2 regions of the Pseudomonas urmiensis genome follow, and region 1 is predicted to be linked to the other one. Evidence: predicted binding sites of a transcription regulator. Region 1 holds the regulator's gene; the other holds the start of a gene.
What was found. The regulator sigma-54, encoded in region 1, starts transcription at its own class of promoters, with help from an activator protein. The targets are predictions, from matches to a motif close to ANTGGCATNNANNTTGCTNT.
Positions count from the first base shown of each region.

Region 2: HU737_RS04020 (flagellar basal body rod protein FlgF) is a predicted target of sigma-54. The motif match lies at 2,613-2,632, and genes of this name have one in related genera.

Region 1 is NZ_JABWRE020000001.1:340,691-345,107, forward strand. It holds gene HU737_RS01495 (HPr family phosphocarrier protein) at 1-165, opposite strand, end outside; gene rapZ (RNase adapter RapZ) at 186-1,040, opposite strand; gene ptsN (PTS IIA-like nitrogen regulatory protein PtsN) at 1,043-1,507, opposite strand; gene hpf (ribosome hibernation-promoting factor, HPF/YfiA family) at 1,520-1,828, opposite strand; gene HU737_RS01515 (RNA polymerase factor sigma-54) at 1,907-3,400, opposite strand; gene lptB (LPS export ABC transporter ATP-binding protein) at 3,586-4,311, opposite strand; gene lptA (lipopolysaccharide transport periplasmic protein LptA) at 4,312-4,417, opposite strand, start outside.
Region 2 is NZ_JABWRE020000001.1:872,668-877,084, reverse strand. It holds gene HU737_RS04035 (flagellar basal body P-ring protein FlgI) at 1-225, opposite strand, end outside; gene flgH (flagellar basal body L-ring protein FlgH) at 238-933, opposite strand; gene flgG (flagellar basal-body rod protein FlgG) at 981-1,766, opposite strand; gene HU737_RS04020 (flagellar basal body rod protein FlgF) at 1,815-2,555, opposite strand; gene HU737_RS04015 (hypothetical protein) at 2,737-2,922, opposite strand; gene flgE (flagellar hook protein FlgE) at 2,984-4,351, opposite strand; gene flgD (flagellar hook assembly protein FlgD) at 4,383-4,417, opposite strand, start outside.

The DNA of each region.
Region 1 (4,417 bases):
GGCGAGCATCATCACGGCCATGATGCTTTTGCCATCGACCAGTTTGTCTGGCGCGCGGCCAACCCTCACCTGGCACGGGTAGCGCCCGGCCACGCCGACGAACTTTGCCGCCGCCCGGGCATGCAGCCCCAGCTTGTTGATGATGGTGATTTCGCGGGCGGGCATCGTTGGGTGGATCCTGTGGGCTAGAGGTCGCGGTGGCGGACCTGGACGTTTTTCAGGGTTTGCTGCAGCGACTGGCCGAGGCGTTCGGTCAGGTACACCGAGCGGTGATGACCACCCGTGCAGCCGATGGCGATAGTGACATAGGCGCGGTTGCTGGCGGCGAAGCGTGGCAGCCATTTGAGCAAGTAGCTGGAGATATCCTGGTACATCTCCTCGACATCGGGCTGTGCAGCCAAATAATCGATCACCGGCTGTTCAAGGCCGGAATGCTCACGCAGCTCTGGCTTCCAGTACGGGTTAGGCAGGCAGCGCACATCGAACACCAGGTCGGCATCAACCGGCATGCCCCGCTTGAAGCCGAAGGATTCAACCAAAAAAGCCGTGCCAGGCTCGGGTTGGTTGAGCAGGCGCAGCTTGATCGAGTCACGCAGCTGGTAAAGGTTGAGGTTGGTGGTGTCGATCTTCAGGTCGGCCAAGTCGGCGATCGGCCCGAGCAGTTCGCTTTCAACCCGGATCGCTTCAGCCAGGGAGCGATCGGCGTTGGTCAGCGGATGGCGTCTGCGCGTCTCGGAGAAGCGCTTGAGCAGCGTGTCTTCGTCGGCGTCCAGATACAGTACGTCGCATTGAATGTGCCGCGCGCGCGCCTCTTCGAGCAGCTCTGGGAAGCGCGACAGATGGCTGGGCAGGTTACGCGCGTCGATCGACACGGCAACCTTGGGTTGCATCAGTTCGGTGTTGATCAGCGCATTTTCCGCCAGCTGCGGCAGCAACCCGGCGGGGAGGTTGTCGATGCAGTAATAGCCGTTGTCTTCCAGCACGGCAAGGGCAGTGCTCTTGCCGGAACCGGAACGGCCGCTGACGATGATCAGGCGCATGTTCAGCTCCCGTTTTGTACGTCCAGGACGACCTGGTAGAGGGCCTCGTTGCTGTCAGCAGCACGCAGGCGCTTACGAACGTCCTCGCGATCGAGCATGCTGGCAATCTGGCGCAGCAGCTCAAGGTGGGCATCGGTGGCAGCTTCGGGTACCAGCAGGACGAACAGCAAGTCCACTGGCGCACCATCGATGGCATCGTAGTCGATAGGGGCATCCAGGTGCAGCAGCGCACTGACCGGCGCCGTGCAGCCTTCGAGGCGGCAGTGAGGAATGGCGATGCCATTGCCAAATCCGGTGGAGCCAAGCTTTTCGCGGGCGATAAGCTTCTCGAAGACGTCCTGCATCTCCAGCTCGGGGATTTGCTCGGCAATCACGTTGGCGACCTTTTCCAGGGCGCGCTTTTTACTGCCGCCCGGCACGTTCACGAGGGAACGGCCGGGGGTCAGGATGGTTTCAAGTCGGATCATGGATGAGGGGGATCAGCGGGCGGCTGCACCTTGCAGCAGGCTTTGCTGTTTTTCCTTATGTTTTTTCAATTGGCGGTCGAGCTTGTCAGCCAAAGCATCGATCGCTGCATACATGTCTTGGTGTTCGGCATTGGCAACCACTTCGCCGCCGGGAATCTGCAGGGTCGCTTCAATTTTCTGCTGAAGCTTTTCAACCTTCATGATCACCGTCACGTTGGTGATCTTGTCGAAGTGACCCTCCACGCGGGCGAGCTTTTCAAGCACATAGTCGCGAAGAGGTTGGGTAACTTCTACATGCTGTCCACTGATGTTGACTTGCATACAGCTTCTCCTTTGTTGCCCGTGCATAAAGAGGCAGGTATTGCACCTGCCACACAAACGCTGTGGCACATCCCGGGGCTACATCAGTCGCTTGCGTTCACTCGACGGTGCGATGCCGAGCGACTCGCGGTACTTGGCGACGGTGCGACGGGCTACCTGGATGCCTTGTGCCTCCAGTAAACCAGCGATCTTGCTGTCACTCAATGGCTTTTTCTGATTTTCCGCCGCAACCAATTTCTTGATGATCGCGCGGATCGCCGTAGACGAGCATTCGCCGCCTTCGGCGGTGCTCACGTGGCTTGAGAAAAAGTATTTCAGTTCGTAGATGCCACGCGGGGTGTGCATGTATTTCTGGGTGGTAACCCGGGAAATCGTCGACTCGTGCATGCCCACCGCTTCGGCGATGTCATGCAGAACCAACGGCTTCATCGCCTCGTCGCCATGGTCGAGGAAGCCACGCTGGTGCTCGACGATCTGCGTGGCCACCTTCATCAGGGTCTCGTTGCGGCTTTGCAGGCTCTTGATGAACCAGCGCGCTTCCTGCAGCTGATTGCGCATGAAGGTGTTGTCGGCGCTGGTGTCGGCGCGGCGCACGAAGCCTGCGTACTGCGGGTTGACCCGCAGGCGTGGGATGGCTTCCTGGTTCAGCTCGACCAGCCAGCGCTCGCTGTCCTTGCGCACGATCACGTCGGGCACCACGTACTCAGGTTCGCTGGATTCGATCTGCGAGCCTGGGCGTGGGTTGAGGGTCTGTACCAGTTCGATGACCTGGCGCAGCTCGTCTTCCTTGAGCTTCATGCGGCGCATCAGCTGGCTGTAGTCGCGGCTGCCGAGCAGGTCGATGAAGTCGGTGACCAGGCGCTGGGCCTCGGCCATCCACGGCGTGTTGCCGGGCAGTTGGCGCAGTTGCAGCAGCAGGCATTCGCCCAGGGTGCGCGCGGCGACGCCGGCTGGCTCGAACTGTTGGATGCGGTGCAGAACTGCCTCGACCTCATCGAGCTCGATATCCAGCTCCGGGTCGAACCCTGCGCAGATTTCCTCGAGGGTGTCTTCCAGGTAGCCCTGCTGGTTGATGCTGTCGATCAGGGTGACCGCGATCAGGCGGTCGGTGTCGGACATCGGCGCCAGGTTCAGTTGCCACAGCAGGTGGCTTTGCAGGCTTTCGCCAGCAGAGGTGCGGGTGGTGAAATCCCACTCGTCGTCATCGTTGCTGGGCAGGCTGCTGGCACTGGTCTGGTAGATATCTTCCCAGGCGGTGTCGACTGGTAATTCGTTGGGGATGCGCTCGCTCCATTCGCCGTCCTCGAGGTTCTCGGTGGAGACGGTGCTTTCCTGGAAACTGTTGTCCTGAGCTTCGGCAGCCGGCTTGCTCTCGGCGTTATCGGCCATCGGGTCGCTGTTGTCGAAGTCCTCGCCGTCTTCCTGACGTTCGAGCATCGGGTTGGATTCCAGCGCCTCCTGGATTTCCTGTTGAAGGTCCAGGGTGGAGAGCTGAAGCAGACGAATGGCCTGTTGCAACTGAGGGGTCATCGTCAGTTGCTGGCCCATTTTTAGGACGAGCGATGGTTTCATGGCTGGGGCTTAATACCTTGTTCGCCGGCGCGCATGCGCCATCCACTACACGAAGGGCGCCGCGGCGCCAATTTCAAGCAAGTTATATGCCTTAATTTGTAGCGTTTGCCTAGAGCACTGTAGCACTTAAGCCGGGCAGAGGCCGTTTTACTGGCCGTCTGACAGTGCTCAGGCAAGCCTGGGCATCAGAGTCGGAACTCGTGACCCAGGTAAACTTCCTTGACCAGATCGTTGGCCAGGATGGTCTCGGCATCGCCTTCGGCGATCAGCTGGCCATCGTTGACGATGTACGCGGTTTCACAGATATCCAAGGTCTCGCGGACGTTGTGGTCGGTGATCAGTACACCGATACCCTTGGCCTTGAGGTGGTGGATAATTTGCTTGATGTCGCCCACGGAAATCGGGTCGACACCAGCGAAGGGTTCATCGAGCAGGATGAACTTCGGCGCGGTCGCCAGGGCGCGGGCAATCTCGACCCGGCGACGTTCGCCACCGGAAAGGCTCATGCCGAGGTTGTCGCGGATGTGGCTGATGTGGAATTCCTGCAGCAGGCTTTCCAGCTCCTTGCGCCGGCCATCACGGTCGAGTTCCTTGCGGGTCTCGAGAATGGCCATGATGTTGTCGGCCACCGACAGCTTGCGGAAGATCGAGGCTTCCTGCGGCAGGTAGCCAATGCCGGCGCGTGCGCGACCGTGCATGGGCTGATGGCTGACGTCGTTGCTGTCGATCAGCACGCGGCCCTGGTCGGCCTGGACCAGGCCGACGATCATGTAGAAGCAAGTGGTCTTGCCGGCGCCGTTAGGCCCCAGCAGACCGACGATCTGGCCGCTGTCGATCGACAGGCTGACATCGCGAACCACCTGGCGGCCCTTGTAGCTCTTGGCCAGGTGCTGGGCTTTGAGGGTTGCCATTTACTCGGCCTTCTTCTTCGGCTGGATCACCATGTCGATACGCTGACGTGGCGTGGACACATTGCCGCCACGGCCGGCGGTCGCCACCTGGGACTTGGTGTTGTAG
Region 2 (4,417 bases), 530 kb from region 1:
CTTGATGCCGAACTGCGAGAGCATGTTGTTGAACGTCTGCAGGGTGAACGGGGTTTGCGTGGTCTGGTCACCGGTGCCGTTCAAGCCCACCACCAGGCCATAGCCAATCAGCTGGTTGGTACGTACGCCAGAAATGCTGGCGATGTCCTTCAGGCGCTCGGCATGAGCGCCGAACGCTGCGGACAAAAGAACGGTTGCGGCAATCAGCTGCCTGAAGTTGAACATGGGCATCCGCACTCAGAAAGGCCAAAGCGGGCTGATGAAGAAGCGATCCAACCACCCGGGCTGGCTGGCGTCGGCAAACGAACCCGTCCCCGAGTAGGTGATGCGCGCATCGGCGACACGGGTCGAGGGCACGGTGTTGTCAGTGGCAATGTCATCGGCGCGCACCAACCCTGCGATACGCACCAGCTCGTCACCGGTATTGAGCGTCATCCACTTCTCACCGCGCACCGCGACGATACCGTTGGGCAGCACTTCGGCCACGGTCACAGTGATGGAGCCGGTCAGGGTATTGCCCTGGGCTGCCTTGCTGTCACCCTTGGTCGCACGGCTGCCGCTGTAGCCGGCTTCGAGCGACAGGTCGCCGCTGCCGAACGGATTGTTGGTGTTGGGCACGGCGCCGAACAACGAGGTCAGCCCGAGATTGGCGGTGCTGTCCTTGTCGATCTGCGAGTTGGCGCTCTTGCTCGCCGAGGTGCGCTCATTGAGGGTGATGGTGATGATGTCACCGACCCGGAACGCCTTACGGTCGCTGTACAGGTTCTGCTCGAAACCAGCCTGGTAGATCGAACCGTTGTTGGCCGACGCCGGCAACGGGGTGCGCGGCAATACCGGCGCGTAGTACGGGTCGTTGGGCTTGGGCGTCGGCGCGACGCAACCGGCCAACAACACCGCCCCCCCCAGGGCGAATACGGACAACAGACGATTCATGACGCTTACCTCACGGTGGAACAGACGCTGCGACAGCGACCTTAGGGTTAGAGCTGCTGGGTAACGAACGACAGCATCTGATCAGCGGTGGAAATGACCTTGGAGTTCATCTCGTAGGCACGCTGGGTGGTGATCATGTTGACCAGCTCTTCCACGGTGCTGACGTTGGAGTTCTCCAGGGTCTGCTGCAGGGTGGTGCCGAAGCCGTTCAGGCCTGGGGTACCGACCTGCGGCGCGCCACTGGCGGCGGTCTCCAGGAACAGGTTGTTACCAATCGCCTGCAAGCCGGCCGGGTTGATGAAGTCGGCGGTCTGCAGGTTGCCGATGATCTGCGCGGCCGGGTTGCCGGCGGTGGTGATCGACACAGTGCCGTCCTGGCCGACGGTGAAGGTCTGGGCATCGTTGGGCACGACAATCGCAGGCTCCAGGGCGAAGCCATCGGCGTTGACGATCTGGCCGTCGGAGTTCAGGTGGAAGGTACCGTCACGGGTGTACGAAACCGTGCCATCCGGCTGCAGGATCTGGAAGAAACCGCGACCGTTGACTGCCATGTCCAGCGGGTTCTCGGTGGTCTGCAGGCTGCCGGTCTGGAAGTTCTTCTGGGTGCCGACGATGCGCACACCGGTACCGACCTGCAGACCCGACGGCAGCTCGCTGTCCTGGGTCGACTGGGCACCTGGCTGGCGCTTGGTCTGGTACAGCAGGTCCTGGAACTCGGCGCGATCACGTTTGAAGCCGGTGGTCGAGACGTTGGCCAGGTTGTTGGAGATGACCGTGAGGTTGGTGTCCTGGGCGGACAGGCCGGTTTTAGCGACCCAAAGAGCCGGAAGCATTTAGTGTTCTCCTCGTGCGCCTGTTTTACGGCACCCGTTCAAATGTGGTTAGCCGATTTGCAAAACACGCGCCATGGCTTCATCGCCTTCCTTGGCCGTGTTCATCATCTTGACGTGCAGCTCGAACTGACGGGACAGCGCCAGCACCGAGGTCATTTCCTCGACGGCGTTGACGTTGCTCGACTCCAGGAAGCCCGACACAACCTTGACGTTGTTGTCGACATCGGCTGGCTGGCCATTGGTGGTGTGGATCATTCCGTCCAGACCCTTGGTCAGGCCCTTGGTGTCCGGATTGACCAGTTTGATCCGGTCGACCTCGGCCATCACCCGCGGGTCTTCACCCATGGCACGGACACTGATGGTGCCGTCTTCGCCGACCTCAACTTTCTGCTCTGGCGGAATGGCGATCGGGCCGCCGTTGCCGATTACCGGCATGCCGTTGCCGGCACGCAGCACGCCAAGTGCGTCGATGTTCAGGCTGCCAGTGCGCACATAAGCTTCGCTGCCATCTGGCGCCTGGACCGCGATAAATCCGTCACCGCTGACAGCGACATCCAACTCACGGCCGGTTTCGACCATGGCACCAGCACTGAAATCAGTGGCTGGACGCTCGCTCATGGCAAAGGCGCGCGCCGGAAAGCTGTCACCGAACACCGGCATCGAACGCGCCTGCTCCAGGTCACGCTGGAAGCCGTTGGTGGAAATGTTCGCCAGGTTGTTGGCATGGGCCTTCTGCGCCAGCGCGTTCTGGCTGGCGCCGGTCATGGCCACGTAAAGCATCTTGTCCACAGTCATCCTCCGCTGCACTGGCGATTACTTGCCGCTCGCCGTTGCTGTACAGGCAATAAAGCAAGTTCCGAACCAACTTTTCAAAAGCATTAAAAAGCCCGTAAATACGGGCCTTTGCGGTACATCAGGGAAAGGTCGACGCCGGATATCCGGCGCCTGCTTGCCGATGACGGCAAACCGATTACATGTCGCGGCAACCGCCGTTGTTGAACGGGCCGGCAAATTTCTTCCACCCCTCCCCTGGCGACCATTGGGAGCAGACCAAACGACCATCGACCTGGCTTTCCCAGCGCCACCAGGGCGCAGTGGCCGCCTGGGCCTGGAGCAGGAAGAAGGCGGCGGCGCAGGTGATGATCAGTTTTTTCATGGACTATTCCGTACGCTGGGGAAGTGGGGCTGCACAGCAACCCCAACCCCCAAGACAACCATCAGGTCATCTGAATGATGGTCTGCATGATGGTGCTTTCAGTGGAGATGGTCTTGGCGTTGGCCTGGTAGTTGCTCTGCGCCTTGATCAGCTCGACCAGCTCTTGGGTCAGGTTGACGTTGGAGGCTTCCAGCGAGTTGGATTCAACGCTACCCAAGGTGCCGGTCTTCGGCGCATCGATGCCCGGGATACCCGAGGAGAAGGTCTCGGTCCAGCGCGTACCACCAACCTGCTGCAGACCCTGCTCGTTGGCGAAACTGGCAATCGCTACCTGGCCAATGGCGCGAGATTGCTGGTTGCTGAAGCTTGCGAACATCACACCCGTGGAGTCGATGCTCAAGCTCGACAGGATACCGGTGGCATAACCATCCTGGGATTGCGACATACGCGCAGTCTCAGTGTTGTAGGAGGTGGTGCTGTTCATCGACAGACGCATGCCTGCGGCATTGCCTTCAGCACCATTGGCCGCCCAGTTACCCGAGGCATCTTTGGCCGCTGGCACCCAGCCAGTCATGGTGAAGACATTGTTGGTAACGCTGAACGAGGCGCCAGCTGGGTGACCGGTGTTATCTGCGCTCATGGAGCTTACCGAACCGTCGCTGTTGAAGCTGATGGTGCCAGTCAGCGGGACCTCACTGCTTGGGTCGAACGGGTTGCGCCCATCGACCAGGGTGTACATGGTCCACTCGTTGGTACCGGTCTTACGATAGAACTGCTCCATCGTGTGCTCGTTACCCTGGCTGTCGTAGACCTTGGTCGGGAACGACTTGGTATAGGTGGTTTCATCCGACGGGTCGAAGACCTTGTTGGGCACCAGCACCGGCGGCGTGGAGTTGTTGCCGTCATCGACCATCAGCGGAATGGAATCAGCCGAGGAGTTGAGGTTGATGCCTTGGTCGATCAGGGTAGTGGACTTCGGCGCCAGCGCCGAGGTGTCGATCTTCAGGTCGCTCAACACGCCCTTCTGGATCTTGCCGCTCGAGTCGGCGGCGTAGCCTTGCAGGCGCAGGCCGTCCGAGGTGACCACGAAGTTGTCCTTATTGGTCTGGAAGGCGCCAGCACGGGTATACACCCGCGAGCCGTTGTCGGAAAGAACGAAGAAGCCCTGGCCCTGGATACCCATGTCCAACACGTTGCCGGTGTTGTTGATGTCGCCCTGGGAGAACTGCTGGGACACCGCAGCCAGACGCACGCCGTTACCGATCTGGTTCTTGCCCACGCCCAGGCGGTTGGCGCCAGCGTAGACGTCGGCGAACTCGGCGCGCGAGGATTTGAAGCCGGTGGTGTTGACGTTGGCAATGTTGTTGCCGGTAACGTCCAGTTGCTTGTTGGCCGCGTACAGACCGCTAAGACCGATATTGAAAGACATATAGCTACTCCTTTTGCCGTTCTAGTCGGCCTTAAATCCCGATGGTTTGGACGTCGGACAGGGAAA